4 regions of the Bradyrhizobium sp. NBAIM01 genome follow, and region 1 is predicted to be linked to each of the others. Evidence: predicted binding sites of a transcription regulator. Region 1 holds the regulator's gene; each other region holds the start of a gene.
What was found. The regulator PhoB, encoded in region 1, activates phosphate uptake and scavenging genes when phosphate is short. The targets are predictions, from matches to a motif close to TGTCATNNANCTGTCAT.

Region 1 (2,200 bases):
CGAGCAGCTGAAGAAGCTCTGGGAGGCCGGACTTTCGGCCAGCCAGATCGCGGCGGAGCTCGGCAATGTGACCCGCAATGCCGTGATCGGCAAGGTGCACCGGCTCGGCCTGTCCGGCCGCGCCAAGAGCCCTTCATCGGCAGCGCCGCGGCCGCGCAAGGCACGGCCCGCGCAGCATATGATGCGGGTGACCCGCCCCGTCGCGCGCGGCAACACCGCGTTGGCGCAGGCCTTCGAGGTCGAGTTGGAAGCCGAGCCGGTTACCTACGACAACGTGGTGCCGATGAGCCAGCGGCTGTCGCTGCTGGAATTGAACGAGGCGACCTGCCACTGGCCGGTCGGCGATCCCTCGAGCCCGGATTTCTTCTTCTGCGGCGGCAAGGCGCTCTCCGGCCTGCCCTATTGTGCCCAGCATTCGCGCGTGGCCTATCAGCCCGCAGCGGATCGCCGTCGCGCAGCACCGAAACCGGGCACGCGGTGAGCTTGCGGAATTCCCTGATCGCCAAGCTTTGATCGCCAAGCTTGATCGCCAAGCTTGATCGCCAAGACTGCAGCCGTCACACGATGACGGCTCCCAATCGCTCGGTGTCATCCCCGCGAATGCGGGATCCATAACCGCGGGGCGCAATCGTTGCGCGAGATGGTCACTCCGAGTCTTCGCCAAACCACGTCCTGTGGCTAATCGCGAAGAGCGCAAGCGCTCGCGCTGAGATCCCGGGCTCACGCTGCGCGCGCCCCGGGATGACGGCCGAGATCGGCGCCGCAGTTCGCCAAACCAGCTGTCGCTGGCGCCTTACGTCTGCTCAGCCTTCGCGAAGCGATCGTCCAGCGCGTAGCCGGCGCCGCGGACGGTGCGGATCGGGTCCTGCTCGCGGCCAAGATTGAGCAGCTTGCGCAGGCGGCCGATATGGACGTCGACGGTGCGCTCGTCGATGTAGATGTCGCGGCCCCAGACGCTGTCGAGCAGCTGCTCGCGCGAGAACACGCGGCCGGGATGCTCCAGGAAGAACTCCAGCAGGCGATATTCGGTCGGACCGAGATCGATCGGCCGGCCCGAGCGCGCCACGCGGCGCTTGTCGCGGTCGAGCTCGATATCGCCATAGGCGAGCACGGTGGCGAGGCGCTCGGGACTCGCACGCCTGAGCAGGCCCTTCACGCGCGCAAGCAGCTCCGGCACCGAGAACGGCTTGACGATATAATCATCCGCGCCGGTCGCGAGCCCGCGCACCCGTTCGCTCTCCTCGCCGCGCGCGGTGAGCATGATGATCGGCAGCTGCTTGGTCTCGGGGCGGGTCCGAAGCCGCCGGCACAGCTCGATGCCTGACAGGCCCGGCAGCATCCAGTCGAGCACGATCAGATCGGGAATGTGCTCCTTGAGGCGGGTGTCGGCGTCATCGCCGCGCATCACCGTCTCGACGTCATAGCCGTCGCCTTCGAGGTTGTAGCGAAGAAGCTCGGTGAGAGCTTCCTCGTCCTCAACCACCATAATGCGTGCGCCCATGTGGTCGTAGCTCCTTAAGTCGTCAGGTGTTCGGCACCGTCGTGGCGAAGGTCGTCATGTCGCCCTTCGGCCGCTTGTCGGTGATCGCCTGGCCCTCGATCATGTAGAACACGGTCTCGGCGATGTTGGTGGCGTGGTCGCCGATCCGCTCGATGTTCTTGGCACAGAACATCAGGTGGATGCAGAACGAGATGTTGCGCGGATCCTCCATCATGTAGGTGAGGAGCTCGCGGAACAGCGAGGTGCAGATGGCGTCGACTTCTTCGTCGCCCTTCCACACCGCCATCGCCGCCGGCAGGTCGTGCGCGGCATAGGCGTCCAGCACCGACTTGACCTGCTGCTGCACGAGGTCGGTCATGTGCTCCAGGCCGCGGAACAGCTTGAGCGGATGGAAATCCGTCTCCAGCGCCGCGACGCGCTTGCCCATGTTCTTGGCGAGATCGCCGATGCGCTCGAGATCGGTCGCAACGCGCATCGCGCCGACGATCTCGCGCAGGTCGACGGCCATCGGCTGGCGGCGGGCGATGGTGAGCACGGCGCGCTCCTCGATGCGCTTCTGCAGCGCGTCGAGCTCGACGTCGGTGGCGACGACGCGCTGGCCGAGCGCGACGTCGCGGCGGATCAGCGCGTCGACGGAATCGACGATCATGCGCTCGGCGATGCCGCCCATCTCGGCGACCAGGCGGGTGAGCTCCTGAA
Region 2 (2,200 bases), on a different contig from region 1:
CTGGAGACCGCCGACGTCCTGATCGAGAATTTCAAGCCGGGCACGCTGGAGAAATGGGGCATCGGCAACGACGTCCTCAGCAAGAAATATCCCCGCCTCGTGCATTGCCGGATCTGCGGCTTCGGCGCCGACGGCCCGCGCGGCGGCAATCCCGGCTATGACGCCATCATCCAGGCCATGACCGGCATGATCGCGGCGACCGGCTCGCCCGAGAGCGGGCCGATGCGGATCGGCGTGCCCTTGGTCGACATCACCACCGGACTTTATGCGGCGATCGGCATCCTGATGGCGCTGTCGGAGCGGCAGCGGTCGGGCAAGGGCCAGTTCCTGGAGACGACGCTGTACGAGACCGGCCTTGCCATCATGCATCCGCACACCGCGAATTATTTCATGCATGGCAAGCCGCCTGGTCTCACCGGCAACGAGCATCCGAACCTCGTGCCTTACGCGATCTTCCCGACCAAGACCGACAACATCTTCATCGGCGTCGGCAATGACGGCACCTTCCGCAAGCTGGCGAAGGAGATCGGCAAGCCCGAGCTCGGCACCGATCCGCGCTTTGCCCGCAACAAGGACCGCATCGCCAATCGCGAGGCACTGCGCGCCGAGCTTGCGGCCGTGTTCAGCCAGCACGAGGCCGAGCCGCTGTGCAACCGCCTGCTCGCGGCCGGCCTGCCTGCAGGTCCCGTGCAGAAGATCGACCAGGCGTTGACCAATCCGCACACGATCGCGCGTGGCGATATTATCGAGAAGGACTGGTACAAGGGCGTTGCCTCGCCGATCCGGCTCGACCGCAGCAAGCCGAGCCTGCGCCGCGTGCCGCCGAAATTCAGCCAGCATGCGGCCGAGGTGCTGGGCGAGTTCGGCTACTCCAAGGCCGAGATCGACGCGATGGTCGAAAAAGGCACGGTCTGCGGTCCCGAGCGGAAACGCTGAGCTAAGGCGAGCGTCAACGGTGGTGCGCTCCCTCTCCCGCTTGCAAGTGGGAGAGGTTCGGAGCCCGCGGCACGATAGTGCCTCATCTCAATGCCGCACTGCGGCGCGCGCACGCATGTGCAGCGCGAACGGAGTTGGCTGACGGCTCCGTCTTGGCCTATTTGACAACTTCCCATTTGGCCGCGCTTGCTGCTTTCGTTTCTCCCGCTTACACAGTCATGTGAACGTCATATGGCGCTGCTAGCGCAAGCGCTTCTTTAGTGACGGGCAAGGGAGGTTCTTGATGGCTCTTCGACATTTTGGCACGGCGGCGGCCGTCGCACTCACAATTGGTCTCGGCGCGTCGCCGGCGCTTGCCGTGACCGAAATCCAGTGGTGGCACGCGATGACCGGCGCCAACAACGACGTCATCGTCAGGCTCGCCAACGACTTCAACACCACGCAGAGCGACTACAAGGTGATCCCGACCTACAAGGGCAACTACGCCGACACGATGAACGCCGGCATCGCCGCGTTCCGCGCCGGCAACGCGCCGCACATCATGCAGGTGTTCGAGGTCGGCACCGCCACCATGATGGCAGCGACCGGCGCCGTGAAGCCGGTCTACAAGCTGATGGCCGAGACCGGCGAGAAGTTCGATCCGAAGGCCTATCTGCCTGCGATCACCGGCTATTACTCGACCTCGAAGGGCGAGATGCTGTCCTTCCCGTTCAACTCGTCCTCGACCGTGATGTGGGTCAACCTCGACGCACTGAAGAAAGCGAATGTCGAGGTGCCGAAGACCTGGCCCGAAGTGTTCGACGCCGCCAAGAAGCTGAAGGCGGCCGGCCACGCCACCTGCGGCTTCTCCAACTCCTGGGTCACCTGGGTCAATCTCGAGCAGCTCTCCGCCTGGCACAACGTGCCGCTCGCCAGCAAGGCCAACGGCCTCGACGGTTTCGACACCGTGCTGTCCTTCAACGGTCCGCTCCAGGTCAAGCATCTCGAAAATCTGGTCGAGCTCCAGAAGGACAAGACCTACGACTATGCCGGCCGCACCAACACCGGCGAAGGCCGCTTCACGTCGGGCGAATGTCCGCTCTACCTGACCTCGTCCGCGTTCTTCGGCAACGTCAAGGCGCAGGCCAAGTTTGCCTTCACCGCGGTGCCGATGCCCTATTACCCGGACGCTAAGGGCGCGCCGCAGAACTCGATCATCGGCGGTGCCTCGCTCTGGGTAATGGGCGGCAAACCGGCGGACGATTACAAGGGCGTCGCCAAATTC
Region 3 (2,200 bases), 770 kb from region 1:
GGCATCCCGCACAAAAATTGCGGCAAGCTGATCGTCGCGACCAGCCCGAAGGAGACCGAGAAGCTGCAATCGATCAAGGCGCATGCCGAGGCCAACGGCGTGCTCGACATGCAGCTGCTCTCGGGCGAGGCCGCACGCGCGCTGGAGCCGGCGCTCGCCTGCGACGCCGCGCTGCTGTCACCGTCGACGGGCATCATCGACAGCCATTCCTACATGCTCTCGCTGCGCGGCGAAGCCGAGGACGCCGGCGCAGCTTTCGCGTTTCACACCCCGCTGATCCGTGCCAAGGCGGCGGCCGGCCTCATCGAGATCGATGCCGGCGGCGAGGCACCGATGACGCTGCAATGCAACCTCCTCGTCAACGCCGCGGGGCTGTCGGCAACGCATGTGGCGCGCAACATCGACGGCATGCCGCTGGACCGGATTCCGCCGGCCTATCTCGCCAAGGGAAACTACTTCAGCTGCAACGCCAAGGCGCCGTTCTCGCGTCTGATCTATCCGGTGCCGGAGCCCGGCGGCCTCGGGGTGCACTTGACGCTGGACATGGCAGGACAGGCGCGCTTCGGGCCTGACGTCGAATGGATCGAGACGATCGACTACGAGGTCGATCCGTCACGCGCCGAGCGCTTCTATCCCGCGATCCGCAAATACTGGCCGACGCTGCCTGACGGCGCGCTGATGCCGAGCTATTCGGGCATCCGCCCGAAGATCGTGCCGCCGGCCGTGGCCACGCAGGATTTCTTGATGCAGGGCCCGCGCGATCACGGCGTTGCAGGCCTGATCAATCTGTTCGGCATCGAATCGCCGGGACTGACGTCCTCGCTCGCGATCGCCGATCACGTCGCCGAGCTCGCAGATATCGACAGTGTTTCGAGAAGCGGATAGGTGTGCGCGTCGAGAGCCACGGGTCCAAGCAAGAGTGAGCGCCGCACAACCGTGTTGCACGGTACACACCTTGCAGCAGGGATGAGCACGGATGCTCTCATCCCTGCGTGAAGGACGTGATCAACTCTACACTGTCACGGGGGTTACTAGTGGAGCGTGTCGCCAGATTGCTTCAGACGCTCGATCTGGTCCTTGACCATCAACTTCCGGCGCTTCAACTCAACAATTTGCAGGTCGTCTGTTGAAAGGTGCACGAGAGCTTCGTGCAATTCGTTTTCGAGAAGTTTGTGCTTCCGTTCCAATTCAACGAGATGTGCCTGAATTGTCATTCGAAACCTCCTCGGTAGGGTTGAACCTTTAGGATTCGATCCGGACAACCAAGTCTACATCACCGATTCGTCCTGTCGATGGGTATCCGTCGTTGCAGCGTCATTTTTGAAAGTTCATATGTAACGAAGCGTGACTAAGGGAACCACGCCGGAAAAATCCATGATATCAATACGCCGACGCACCGCCGCAGCTCCCTGCAGAAATATGTTGCTGGAGATCGGGGACGAGGGATCGCAGATCGCTTGCGATCACGCGGCGCAAGGACGATAATTTCCACAGGGCATCCACAGCCCGGATCTCACGCCTATCGGTTTTCGGCCACCGCAGACATGACCAATGAAGATGAGCGTGAGCTCGAAGCCGAGCTCACCCGGTTGCAGCAGGAACACCGAGATCTCGATGCGGCGATCGATGCATTGCATCAATCGCCCGCCCCCGACCTGTTGCGGTTACAGCGCCTGAAGAAGCGCAAGCTGTTGTTGCGCGACCGCATCGCATTCATCGAAGACCAGATCACCCCCGACATCATCGCCTGACCGTGAGCCGGTCTTGCGCGGCGCCCCGCCGCTTCCGAATCCGCTTGACTCAATAAGAACAAAATAGGAACATTCGCGGGCGCCCCAACACCTCAGAGAACACTCAAGGACAACACACGAGGACAACGCAGATGTCGGCAACCGCCCTTTTCGACAACAGCCATTACGAACAGGCCTGCGATCAGGCGATCGCGATGTGCGACGGCAATCTGCGCAGCACCATCAAGGCGCTGATCATGGCCAACGAATATCTGGAAGCCGAGCTGGAGGAATTGCAGGCGGCGATTTCAGCCGGCTGCATTCCGGAGATCTCGCGCAGCAAGATGCGGAGCAAGAGCAGCGCCGCATAATCTTCAACCTTGGAGCAACGCCATGTCGGATGTGACCTATTACGTTGCAATGCCCTTCTTGATCGATGACGACGGATCACCCGTCGCAGGCGCTGCAGA
Region 4 (2,200 bases), on a different contig from region 1:
CTGAAGAACGACTACATCTACGGCTATGCCTCGGCCGGCGGTGACGTCGCAGAGCGTTCGGCCATCACCGGCGCACTGTCGCTGTACCTGAACTTCATCAACCTGTTCACGCTGCTGCTGCAGCTCCTCGGCCAGCGCGAGTAAGCTCTGAGACGAGAGAACGGACACGAACCCCGGCCGAAAGGCCGGGGTTTTTGTTTTGAGGGTACGGCCTCTCCCCGTCATTGCGAGGAGCTCGCGACAAAATTGCGCAGCAATTTTGCGCCGATGCGACGACGCAATCCAGAGCCCCTCCGCAGATGCATTTCTGGATTGCTTCGCTGCGCTCGCAATGACGGGCGTGGAGGCAGCGCAGCCTCTTCCGGCCCCTCAGGGAACGCTCTATCCTTCCCCCATGTCCGCACCCGATATCAGGCCCACCACCGAGGCCGACCTCCCCGCCGTCACCGCCATCTACCAGCAGGCCGTCCGCGAGGGCACGGCGACGTTCGAGCTGGAGCCGCCCGACCTCTCGGAAATGACGCGCCGCTATCGCGCGCTGATCGACGGCGGCTATCCCTATTTCGTCGCCATGCTGGACGGCCGCGTGGCCGGCTATGCCTATGCCGGCGCCTACCGGCCGCGGCCCGCCTATCGCTTCACGGTGGAGAACTCGATCTATCTCGATCCGTCCTTCCACCGCCGCGGCGTCGGCTCAATGCTGCTGGAACGGCTGATCGTCGAATGCGAAGCGCGCGGCTTTCGCCAGATGATCGCTGTCATCGGCGATTCCGCCAATGCCGGGTCGATCGGCGTGCACACAAGGTGCGGCTTCAAGATGATCGGCACGCATCCCAGTGTCGGGCTGAAATTCGGCCGCTGGCTGGACACCGTGATGATGCAGCGCGACCTCGGCGAGGGCGCAAGCACGGTGCCGGGGAAGTAGGCAGTCCCGTAGCCCGGATGGAGCGCAGCGAAATCCGGGATAGGTCTGTCCGCGGATGCAGCGGCCCCCGGATTGCGCTGCGCTCCATCCGGGCTACGAAGCTCTACCCATCCTACGGCACCGGTCGTACCGCTACACCACCGCCAATTTGCGATCGATCACCAGCAGCACCCGCTCGAGCTCGTGGCCGCGACGCAGGATCAGGCCGGTCGCCGAGATCACGCTGTACATGCCCTGCTTGCGTGCCAGGCGCGGGTCCTTCTCGATGCGATAGATCGGCACTTCCGAGGCGCGGCGATAGACCGAGAACACGGCGCGGTCCTTCAGGAAGTCGATGGCATAGTCGCGCCATTCGCCGTCGGCGACCATGCGGCCGTAGAGATTGAGAATCCGGTGCAGCTCGAGCCGGTTGAACGTCACCCGGTTCGGCTGCGCATGCGCCGCGGCAGGACGCGCCGCCGCGCGCTGCTCGCTCGGATCGGCATCCTCCGACGTCAGACTCATGGGAAGCGCCTCCTCATCGCACGGCTATGACCCGCGTCCGCCAAGATCGTCCCCGGAACCGCGTTCGTGACAATTGCATGATTGCGCCAACCGTTCCGCATCGCAAGGGGGCTCGACCCATCGAATCGGCGCCGCATCAGGGCACACGCAAGAGTGGAACTCCGTCGCGGCAAACCGTCACGGGATCGTTAGCAGGAATCATAGTATCGCCGCTTTTCCGCCAACCGCCTGCCGCCCTGCACTGCGAAAAGGGTGACGTGCGTTGACCCGGTCCTTTCGGTTCCGGATTCCTCAGCCCCCAGCCCCCCGGGGTCGAACAGGATCGGGTCTGTACGCACGACAAGGAGGGCCAACGCAAGTTGGTCCTTTTTTGTTTGTGCCGAGATGTTTCCGGGTCCGCCGTCATTCCCGGGCGCGCGAAGCGCGAGCCCGGAATCCATTTACCATCACACAAGCTGAGAAATGGATTCCGGGTTCGCGCCAAGAGGCGCGCCCCGGAATGACGAGCATCAATTGCTGAGACGTTCTGCCTGCTTCAATGCAGCGACGTGTAGGCCGCACCCAGCATCGGGCCCGGTCGCTCGCGGCTGCCGTCCTGGACGTAGACCACCGCGCCGTCGACGCCGTCGCGCGTGAGGTTCTCGATCGGCACCGTCCAGCTCTCCGGACGGCCGGTCCAGTCGCCGACCTTGAGCAGGCTGCGCACCACGTTGTGATAGGTGACCTGCTGTCCCTTGTTCTCGCCGCGGGTGATCGCGATCGGCACCGACT

Region 2: a site for PhoB is predicted at 1,151-1,167, ahead of ugpB (sn-glycerol-3-phosphate ABC transporter substrate-binding protein UgpB). Genes of this name have one in related genera too.
Region 3: a site for PhoB is predicted at 1,302-1,318, ahead of I6F31_RS06575 (DUF465 domain-containing protein). Genes of this name have one in related genera too.
Region 4: a site for PhoB is predicted at 1,496-1,512, ahead of I6F31_RS35640 (DUF2794 domain-containing protein). Genes of this name have one in related genera too.

Annotation. Positions count from the first base shown of each region.
Region 1 covers NZ_JADYVU010000002.1:822,948-825,147, forward strand. Annotated here, with positions in the region: gene I6F31_RS10270 (GcrA family cell cycle regulator) at 1-481, shown strand, start outside; gene phoB (phosphate regulon transcriptional regulator PhoB) at 794-1,501, opposite strand; gene phoU (phosphate signaling complex protein PhoU) at 1,524-2,200, opposite strand, start outside.
Region 2 covers NZ_JADYVU010000014.1:94,232-96,431, forward strand. Annotated here, with positions in the region: gene I6F31_RS30490 (CaiB/BaiF CoA-transferase family protein) at 1-936, shown strand, start outside; gene ugpB (sn-glycerol-3-phosphate ABC transporter substrate-binding protein UgpB) at 1,220-2,200, shown strand, end outside.
Region 3 covers NZ_JADYVU010000002.1:51,602-53,801, forward strand. Annotated here, with positions in the region: gene I6F31_RS06570 (NAD(P)/FAD-dependent oxidoreductase) at 1-885, shown strand, start outside; gene I6F31_RS06575 (DUF465 domain-containing protein) at 1,032-1,214, opposite strand; gene I6F31_RS06580 (DUF465 domain-containing protein) at 1,545-1,751, shown strand; gene I6F31_RS06585 (hypothetical protein) at 1,883-2,101, shown strand; gene I6F31_RS06590 (hypothetical protein) at 2,124-2,200, shown strand, end outside.
Region 4 covers NZ_JADYVU010000026.1:13,483-15,682, reverse strand. Annotated here, with positions in the region: gene I6F31_RS35650 (Bax inhibitor-1/YccA family protein) at 1-144, shown strand, start outside; gene I6F31_RS35645 (GNAT family N-acetyltransferase) at 395-925, shown strand; gene I6F31_RS35640 (DUF2794 domain-containing protein) at 1,058-1,429, opposite strand; gene I6F31_RS35635 (DUF1223 domain-containing protein) at 1,965-2,200, opposite strand, start outside.